2 regions of the Geobacillus lituanicus genome follow, and region 2 is predicted to be linked to the other one. Evidence: a T-box and tRNA genes for the amino acid it is inferred to sense, from the RefSeq annotation. Region 2 holds a T-box; the other holds one or more tRNA genes.
What was found. A T-box is a leader RNA that pairs with one kind of tRNA and senses whether it is charged. The one in region 2 lies ahead of ileS (isoleucine--tRNA ligase), so its partner is inferred to be a tRNA-Ile.
Positions count from the first base shown of each region.

Region 1: it encodes a tRNA-Ile, which carries the amino acid that the T-box ahead of ileS (isoleucine--tRNA ligase) is inferred to sense. The anticodon was not compared.

Region 1 covers NZ_CP194773.1:884,955-888,338, reverse strand. The annotation lists gene ACR1UW_RS04475 (B3/B4 domain-containing protein) at 1-68, shown strand, start outside; tRNA gene ACR1UW_RS04470 (tRNA-Glu) at 334-405, opposite strand; tRNA gene ACR1UW_RS04465 (tRNA-Ser) at 411-503, opposite strand; tRNA gene ACR1UW_RS04460 (tRNA-Asn) at 511-585, opposite strand; tRNA gene ACR1UW_RS04455 (tRNA-Ile) at 1,273-1,349, opposite strand; tRNA gene ACR1UW_RS04450 (tRNA-Gly) at 1,356-1,426, opposite strand; tRNA gene ACR1UW_RS04445 (tRNA-His) at 1,750-1,822, opposite strand; tRNA gene ACR1UW_RS04440 (tRNA-Thr) at 1,831-1,906, opposite strand; tRNA gene ACR1UW_RS04435 (tRNA-Ser) at 2,467-2,557, opposite strand; tRNA gene ACR1UW_RS04430 (tRNA-Ile) at 2,575-2,651, opposite strand; tRNA gene ACR1UW_RS04425 (tRNA-Met) at 2,657-2,733, opposite strand; tRNA gene ACR1UW_RS04420 (tRNA-Ala) at 2,749-2,824, opposite strand; tRNA gene ACR1UW_RS04415 (tRNA-Pro) at 2,833-2,906, opposite strand; tRNA gene ACR1UW_RS04410 (tRNA-Arg) at 2,912-2,986, opposite strand; tRNA gene ACR1UW_RS04405 (tRNA-Leu) at 2,990-3,075, opposite strand; tRNA gene ACR1UW_RS04400 (tRNA-Gly) at 3,083-3,157, opposite strand; tRNA gene ACR1UW_RS04395 (tRNA-Lys) at 3,165-3,238, opposite strand.
Region 2 covers NZ_CP194773.1:1,401,116-1,404,499, reverse strand. The annotation lists gene ileS (isoleucine--tRNA ligase) at 1-1,807, opposite strand, end outside; T-box leader at 1,860-2,080, opposite strand; gene ACR1UW_RS07120 (DivIVA domain-containing protein) at 2,178-2,690, opposite strand; gene ACR1UW_RS07115 (YlmH family RNA-binding protein) at 2,767-3,384, opposite strand, start outside.

The DNA of each region.
Region 1 (3,384 bases), 520 kb from region 2:
TTCAAGCCATTCAAACAATGTTTGTTCAAATTCATGGCGGCGAGGCCGACGCGCAATTGCTGTCATAAACTACGGAAATGCTGTCTGCCATCAGCTTCCCGCCGGGAAGCTTCCTTTATCCAAGCGGTGCGGTCGATGGCTGGCAGCTTGAAAAACAAAACAAAAAACGCAATGCCCCGTTCGCTGACGAAACGAAACACTGCGTTGTCCCCAACCCTTAATATACATTGGCTATTATAACAAAAAAGAGCCTAGACAGCAAGAAAAAAACGCAAAAATCGACAAAAAAAGATTGCAGAAAAAGGCACCAGGTTGTCTGGTGCCACTAACCAGTGACCCGTACGGGATTCGAACCCGTGTTACCGCCGTGAAAGGGCGGTGTCTTAACCACTTGACCAACGGGCCGCTTATGGCGGAGAAGGCGGGATTTGAACCCGCGCGCCGCAAAACTGCGACCTAACGGTTTAGCAAACCGTCCCCTTCAGCCACTTGGGTACTTCTCCAAAGAAATGGCTCCGCAAGTAGGATTCGAACCTACGACCTACCGGTTAACAGCCGGTTGCTCTACCGCTGAGCTATTGCGGAATGATGAGCAAGAAGCCTAGCACAAAACTTATCCTGTCCCTTCCTCTGCCAGCAAATTCAAGGAAGCCAAATGCGTCGGGACAACTCGAAGCATATTCGACGATGCACCTGCTCGTCGCTGAGCTATTGCGGAATGATGAGCAAGAAGCCTAGCCCAATACTTGCCCTGTCCCTTCCTCTGCCAGCAAATTCAAGGAAGCTAGATGCGTCGGGACAACTCGAAGCATATTCGACGATGCACCTGCTCGTCGCTGAGCTATTGCGGAATGATGAGCAAGAAACCTAGCCCAATACTTGCCCTGTCCCTTCCTCTGCCAGCAAATTCAAGGAAGCTAGATGCGTCGGGACAACTCGAAGCATATTCGACGATGCACCTGCTCGTCGCTGAGCTATTGCGGAATGATGAGTAAGAAACCTAGCCCAATACTTGCCCTGTCCCTTCCTCTGCCAGCAAATTCAAGGAAGCTAGATGCGTCGGGACAACTCGAAGCATATTCGACGATGCACCTGCTCGTCGCTGAGCTATTGCGGAATGATGAGTAAGAAACCTAGCCCAATACTTGTCCTGTCCCTTCCTCTACTAGCGAATGCAAGGAAGCAAAATGCATCGAGGCAAGCGGAACCATGCACGCACAAGAACGTTCATTAAGTATTATAACGAATCATCTGACAATATGCAATGGAAAATGGTGGGCCTAAGTGGACTTGAACCACCGACCTCACGCTTATCAGGCGTGCGCTCTGACCAGCTGAGCTATAGGCCCCTCAAAAGCGGGTGATGGGAATCGAACCCACGACATCAGCTTGGAAGGCTGAGGTTTTACCACTAAACTACACCCGCATAATATTTGGCTTAACATCCGCCACGCTGCTTCCATGCCCCTTCCTCTACCAGCTGATTCACAGAAGCCAGATGCGTCGGGGCAACTCGAAGCAGATTCGATGATGCAGATGCTCGTGGCTGAGGTTTTACCACTAAACTACACCCGCATATCATTTAGTTGAACATCCGCCACGCTGCTTCCATGCCCCTTCCTCTACCAGCTGGTTCACAGAAGCCAGATGCGTCGGGGCAACTCGAAGCCAATTCGATGATGCAGATGCTCGTGGCTGCGGTTTTACCACTAAACTACACCTGCATATAAAATTTTAAAGAAGAAAAAGGGCGACTAGTGGGAATCGAACCCACGCATGCCAGAGCCACAATCTGGTGCGTTAACCACTTCGCCATAGCCGCCATATTTCTGGTGCCGGCTGCAGGACTTGAACCCGCAACCTACTGATTACAAGTCAGTTGCTCTACCAATTGAGCTAAGCCGGCACATTTAACATGAGTTACTGGCTCATATGATCTGCTTGGTTGTGCCTCTTCCTCTACAAGCTGATTCGAGGAAGCTAGGTGCGTCGAGGCAACTCGAAGCCAATTCAATGATGCCGACGCTCGTCTCTACCAATTGAGCTAAGCCGGCACATTTAACATGAGTTACTGGCTCATATGATCCGCTCTCGGTTGTGCCTCTTCCTCTGCAAGCTGATTCGAGGAAGCTGAGTGCGTCGAGGCAACTCGAAGCCAATTCAATGATGCCGACGCTCGTCTCTACCAATTGAGCTAAGCCGGCACATTTAACATGAACTTGAATGTGAACTACCCGCCACCTACGCTTCGCTTAGAGGTGGAGGCTTCAAGCGACTTGTGCGTGTTCGCCGAACGGTAAGCCACACACAAGAACCCTTTACGCTTCCCTTCGTTCCGAAGGTGTCCGTTCTAGCCATATTCTATCCTATTCGTTGGCTAACGCCAACCGATATTCATCTCCCACTCACTGGGTTACACCCTTCGCGTTCCTTGAGGTGGGAGACTTCTTTCGGAAATCCGTTAAATGGCGGAGGAGGAGGGATTCGAACCCCCGCGCGCCTTGCGGCGCCTCTCGGTTTTCAAGACCGACCCCTTCAACCACTTGGGTACTCCTCCAAAAAGAAACTTAGCAATGGTGGACCTTGTAGGACTCGAACCTACGACCGGACGGTTATGAGCCGTCTGCTCTAACCAGCTGAGCTAAAGGTCCGATAATGGTGGCGGTGGAGGGGATCGAACCCCCGACCTCACGGGTATGAACCGTACGCTCTAGCCAGCTGAGCTACACCGCCAAATCAAAATATTAGTGGTGGAGCCTATCGGGATCGAACCGATGACCTCCTGCTTGCAAAGCAGGCGCTCTCCCAGCTGAGCTAAGGCCCCATGGAAAATCGGGAAGACAGGATTTGAACCTGCGACCTCACGGACCCGAACCGTGTGCTCTACCAAGCTGAGCTACTTCCCGATGAACGCGCTCGAGAGGATTCGAACCCCTAACCTTCTGATCCGTAGTCAGAATGCTCTATCCAATTGAGCTACGAGCGCACGTGCCGAGGGCCGGACTCGAACCGGCACGGTAGTTACCTACCCCAGGATTTTAAGTCCTGTGCGTCTGCCAATTCCGCCACCCCGGCGGGCGAGTGGAGCGGAAGACGGGGTTCGAACCCGCGACCCCCACCTTGGCAAGGTGGTGTTCTACCGCTGAACTACTTCCGCAAAACGATGAGCCATGGAGGACTCGAACCTCCGACCCTCTGATTAAAAGTCAGAATGCTCTACCTACTGAGCTAATGGCTCATGGTTAGGATAACACTCTAAGCTTCATTTCACTCTACCTGCCCCTTCCTCTACAAGCTTATTCGAAGAAGTCAAGTGCGTCGGGGCAACTCGCAGCGAACTCGAAGATGCAACGCTCGTTACTGAGCTAATGGCTCATGGTTAGG
Region 2 (3,384 bases):
CGACGACGTTGCCGAGCGACTTGCTCATTTTCCGCCCTTCGCCGTCCAAGACAAAGCCGTGGCTCAACACGCCTTTATACGGCGCTTTGCCGGTGACGGCAACGGCGGTGGACAGCGATGAGTTGAACCAGCCGCGGTATTGGTCGGAGCCTTCCAAGTACAAATCAGCCGGACGCACGAGATCGTCGCGTTCGACCAACACGGCTTGGTGCGACGAACCGGAGTCAAACCAGACATCCATAATGTCCGTTTCTTTCGTAAAGATGCCGTTCGGGCTCGACGGATGAGTGAATCCTTCCGGCAGCAAGTCTTTCGCCTCGCGCTCAAACCAGACGTTCGATCCGTATTGGCGGAACAAGTTCGACACATGCTCAATCGTCTCATCGGTGATGATCGGTTCACCGTTTTCGCCGTAAAAGACCGGAATCGGCACCCCCCAGGCGCGTTGGCGGGAAATGCACCAGTCGCCGCGGTCGCGCACCATGTTGTGGATGCGGATTTCCCCCCACTCCGGAATCCATTTCGTTTCCTTAATCGCTTGAAGCAGCTCGCTGCGGATTTTATCGATCGATGCAAACCATTGCGTTGTCGCCCGGAAAATCGTCGGCTGCTTTGTCCGCCAGTCGTGCGGATACGAGTGGGTGATAAACCCAAGCTTCAACAAAGCGCCGACTTCCTCAAGCTTCTGTGTAATCGCCTTGTTGGCGTCTTCGTAAAACATCCCGGTAAATCCCGGCGCTTCCTCGGTCATGTAGCCGCGCTCATCAACCGGGCAAAGGACCGGAAGCCCATATTTTTGCCCAACGAGAAAGTCGTCTTCCCCGTGGCCCGGCGCCGTATGGACGCAGCCCGTGCCGGCGTCGGTCGTGACGTGTTCACCGCAGACGACAAGCGAGTCGCGCTCATAAAACGGATGTCTCGCCACGACGTATTCAAGCTCGTTTCCTTTGACCGTTTTGACGACCGACCATGCGTCCCAGCCGACTTCGTTCGCCACCGACTCGACCAGGGCAGCAGCGACCACGTATTTTTGTCCGTTTGTTTCCACGACATGGTAGTCCAGCTCCGGATGGACGGCGATCGCCAAGTTCGCCGGAATCGTCCACGGCGTCGTCGTCCAAATGACGATTCGCTCATCGCCCTCAAGCACGCCTTTGCCGTCTTTCACCGGGAAGGCGACATAAATCGACGGCGAACGCTTGTCTTTATATTCGATTTCCGCTTCGGCGAGCGCCGATTCGCTTGACGGGGACCAATAGACCGGCTTCAACCCTTTGTAGATGAGCCCTTTTTTCGCCATTTCGCCGAACACTTTAATTTGCTGGGCTTCGTACTCCGGTTTGAGCGTAATGTACGGGTTGTCCCAGTCGCCGCGCACACCGAGCCGCTTGAACTGCCGGCGCTGGTTGTCGATTTGTTCATACGCGTATTGCTCGCACAACTTGCGAAACTCGGCGACGCTCATCGATTTGCGGTCGACGCCTTGCTTCGCGAGCGCCGTTTCGATCGGCAAGCCGTGCGTATCCCAGCCCGGCACGTACGGCGCGCAATAGCCGCTCATCGATTTGTAGCGGACGATGATGTCTTTTAAAATTTTGTTCAGCGCATGGCCCATATGAATATCCCCGTTGGCATACGGCGGGCCGTCATGCAGCACGAACAACGGACGCCCTTTCGTCCGCTCCTGCACTTTCCGGTAAATGTCCATTTCCTCCCATTTTTTTTGCATCTCCGGCTCCCGCTTCGGCAAGTTGCCGCGCATCGGGAACTCGGTTTGCGGCATAAGCAGCGTCTCTTTGTAGTCCATCTTCGCTCCTCCTTCGAACGCTAGATTCCAAATAAAAAACCGTTCTCCCCCGGCAAGGGACGAGAACGGTCTCGCGGTACCACCCTTCTTGGCCATGCAAACGACGCACAGCCCACTTTTCATTCGTAACGGGAATGACGCGCCATGGCCTACTGGATGTTCGGCATGGAACTCCAGGGTGATGTTCACTCTTGCGCCGATGCCAGGCTTCCACCATCCCCGGCTCGCTGCGACCGGCCGTTCAAGAGCTACTGTCCCTTTCATCGTCGATGACTATTTCACTATTCATCCGGAAAAAAGCCAACCGCCTCCCACGGCGGCTGGTGCAGTGATTTTTGCCAATGATTATACCCGACATGGCCTCGGTTCGTCAAGGCTGAGACAACGGCTCTTTCACCTCTTCTTCGAGATCAGGCGTCTCGTATTCCATCAACTCGTCCCAGTCACGGCTGTTGATCATATCGAGCTGCGCCTCAACGAGCATGCGGAAGCGAGCGCGGAACACTTTCGACTGCCGCTTGAGTTCTTCGATTTCCAGCGCGATTTTCCGCGATTTGGCCAACGCGTCGCCGATGATGCGCTCCGCGTTTTTCTCCGCTTCTTTAATGATCAGCTTCGCCTCTTTTTGTGCGTTGCGCTTCACTTCTTCCGCTGCTTCCTGAGCCACAAGAATCGACTTATTTAACGTTTCTTCAATGTTGGAAAAGTAATTCAATTTTTCCGTCAGTTCGGCCACTTTTTCTTCCAGCTGCTTTTTTTCACGGATGAGCATTTCGTAATCTTTAATAATTTGATCCAAAAACTCATTCACTTCATCTTCGTCATACCCGCGAAATCCGCGGCTGAATTCCTTATTGTGAATATCCAATGGCGTCAACGGCACAATGGCCACCTCCGTCTCCATCATTCCTTTTCTTCCTTCATTCGACACGATCAGCCCATTTCCTGCTGCGATTCGATTATTTTTGACGGCCCAGCCGGATGCGCCAGCGTTCTTTTTTCGTCATCCCCTCGACGGAAAACAGCTTGCAGCGACCAAACCCGCGCGCCGACAGGACATCGCCCGGCCCGCATACAAAATCGGGCTTGTCCACCACCTTCCAGTTCACTTTGACGAGCCCGCTTTCAATGAGCGTCTTCGCTTTCTCGCGCGCGAGGCGGAACGCCTGGGCAAGCACCGCATCGAGCCTTAGAGAAGACACCGTGACCGTTCCTTCCTCCCACGTTTCGGCAAGCGACATGGCAGCTGACAGCGGCAACAGCTCAAGCGAAACCGGCGCTTTGCCGATCGTCCCGACATGGAGGCGAATGTAATCGGCCACCTCGGCGGCGGCAAAAAATTGGATCTCTCCTCCTTGGACGAGAATGTCGCCGAACTTGCCCCGCCGCAAGCCGAGCGACATGAGCGCTCCTAAGACGTCGCGGTGTTCAAGGGAAACGAATTTGCCTGGATAGCGGACAGCGAACAAGGCGATGTCATAATCCTCCTCATTCGGTTCGAAATACGGCGGATACAAAAGCGCCCGCTTCCGCTCGACAAACAAAGCGCCGCCGAAAAAGGACACGCGCACGTCTCC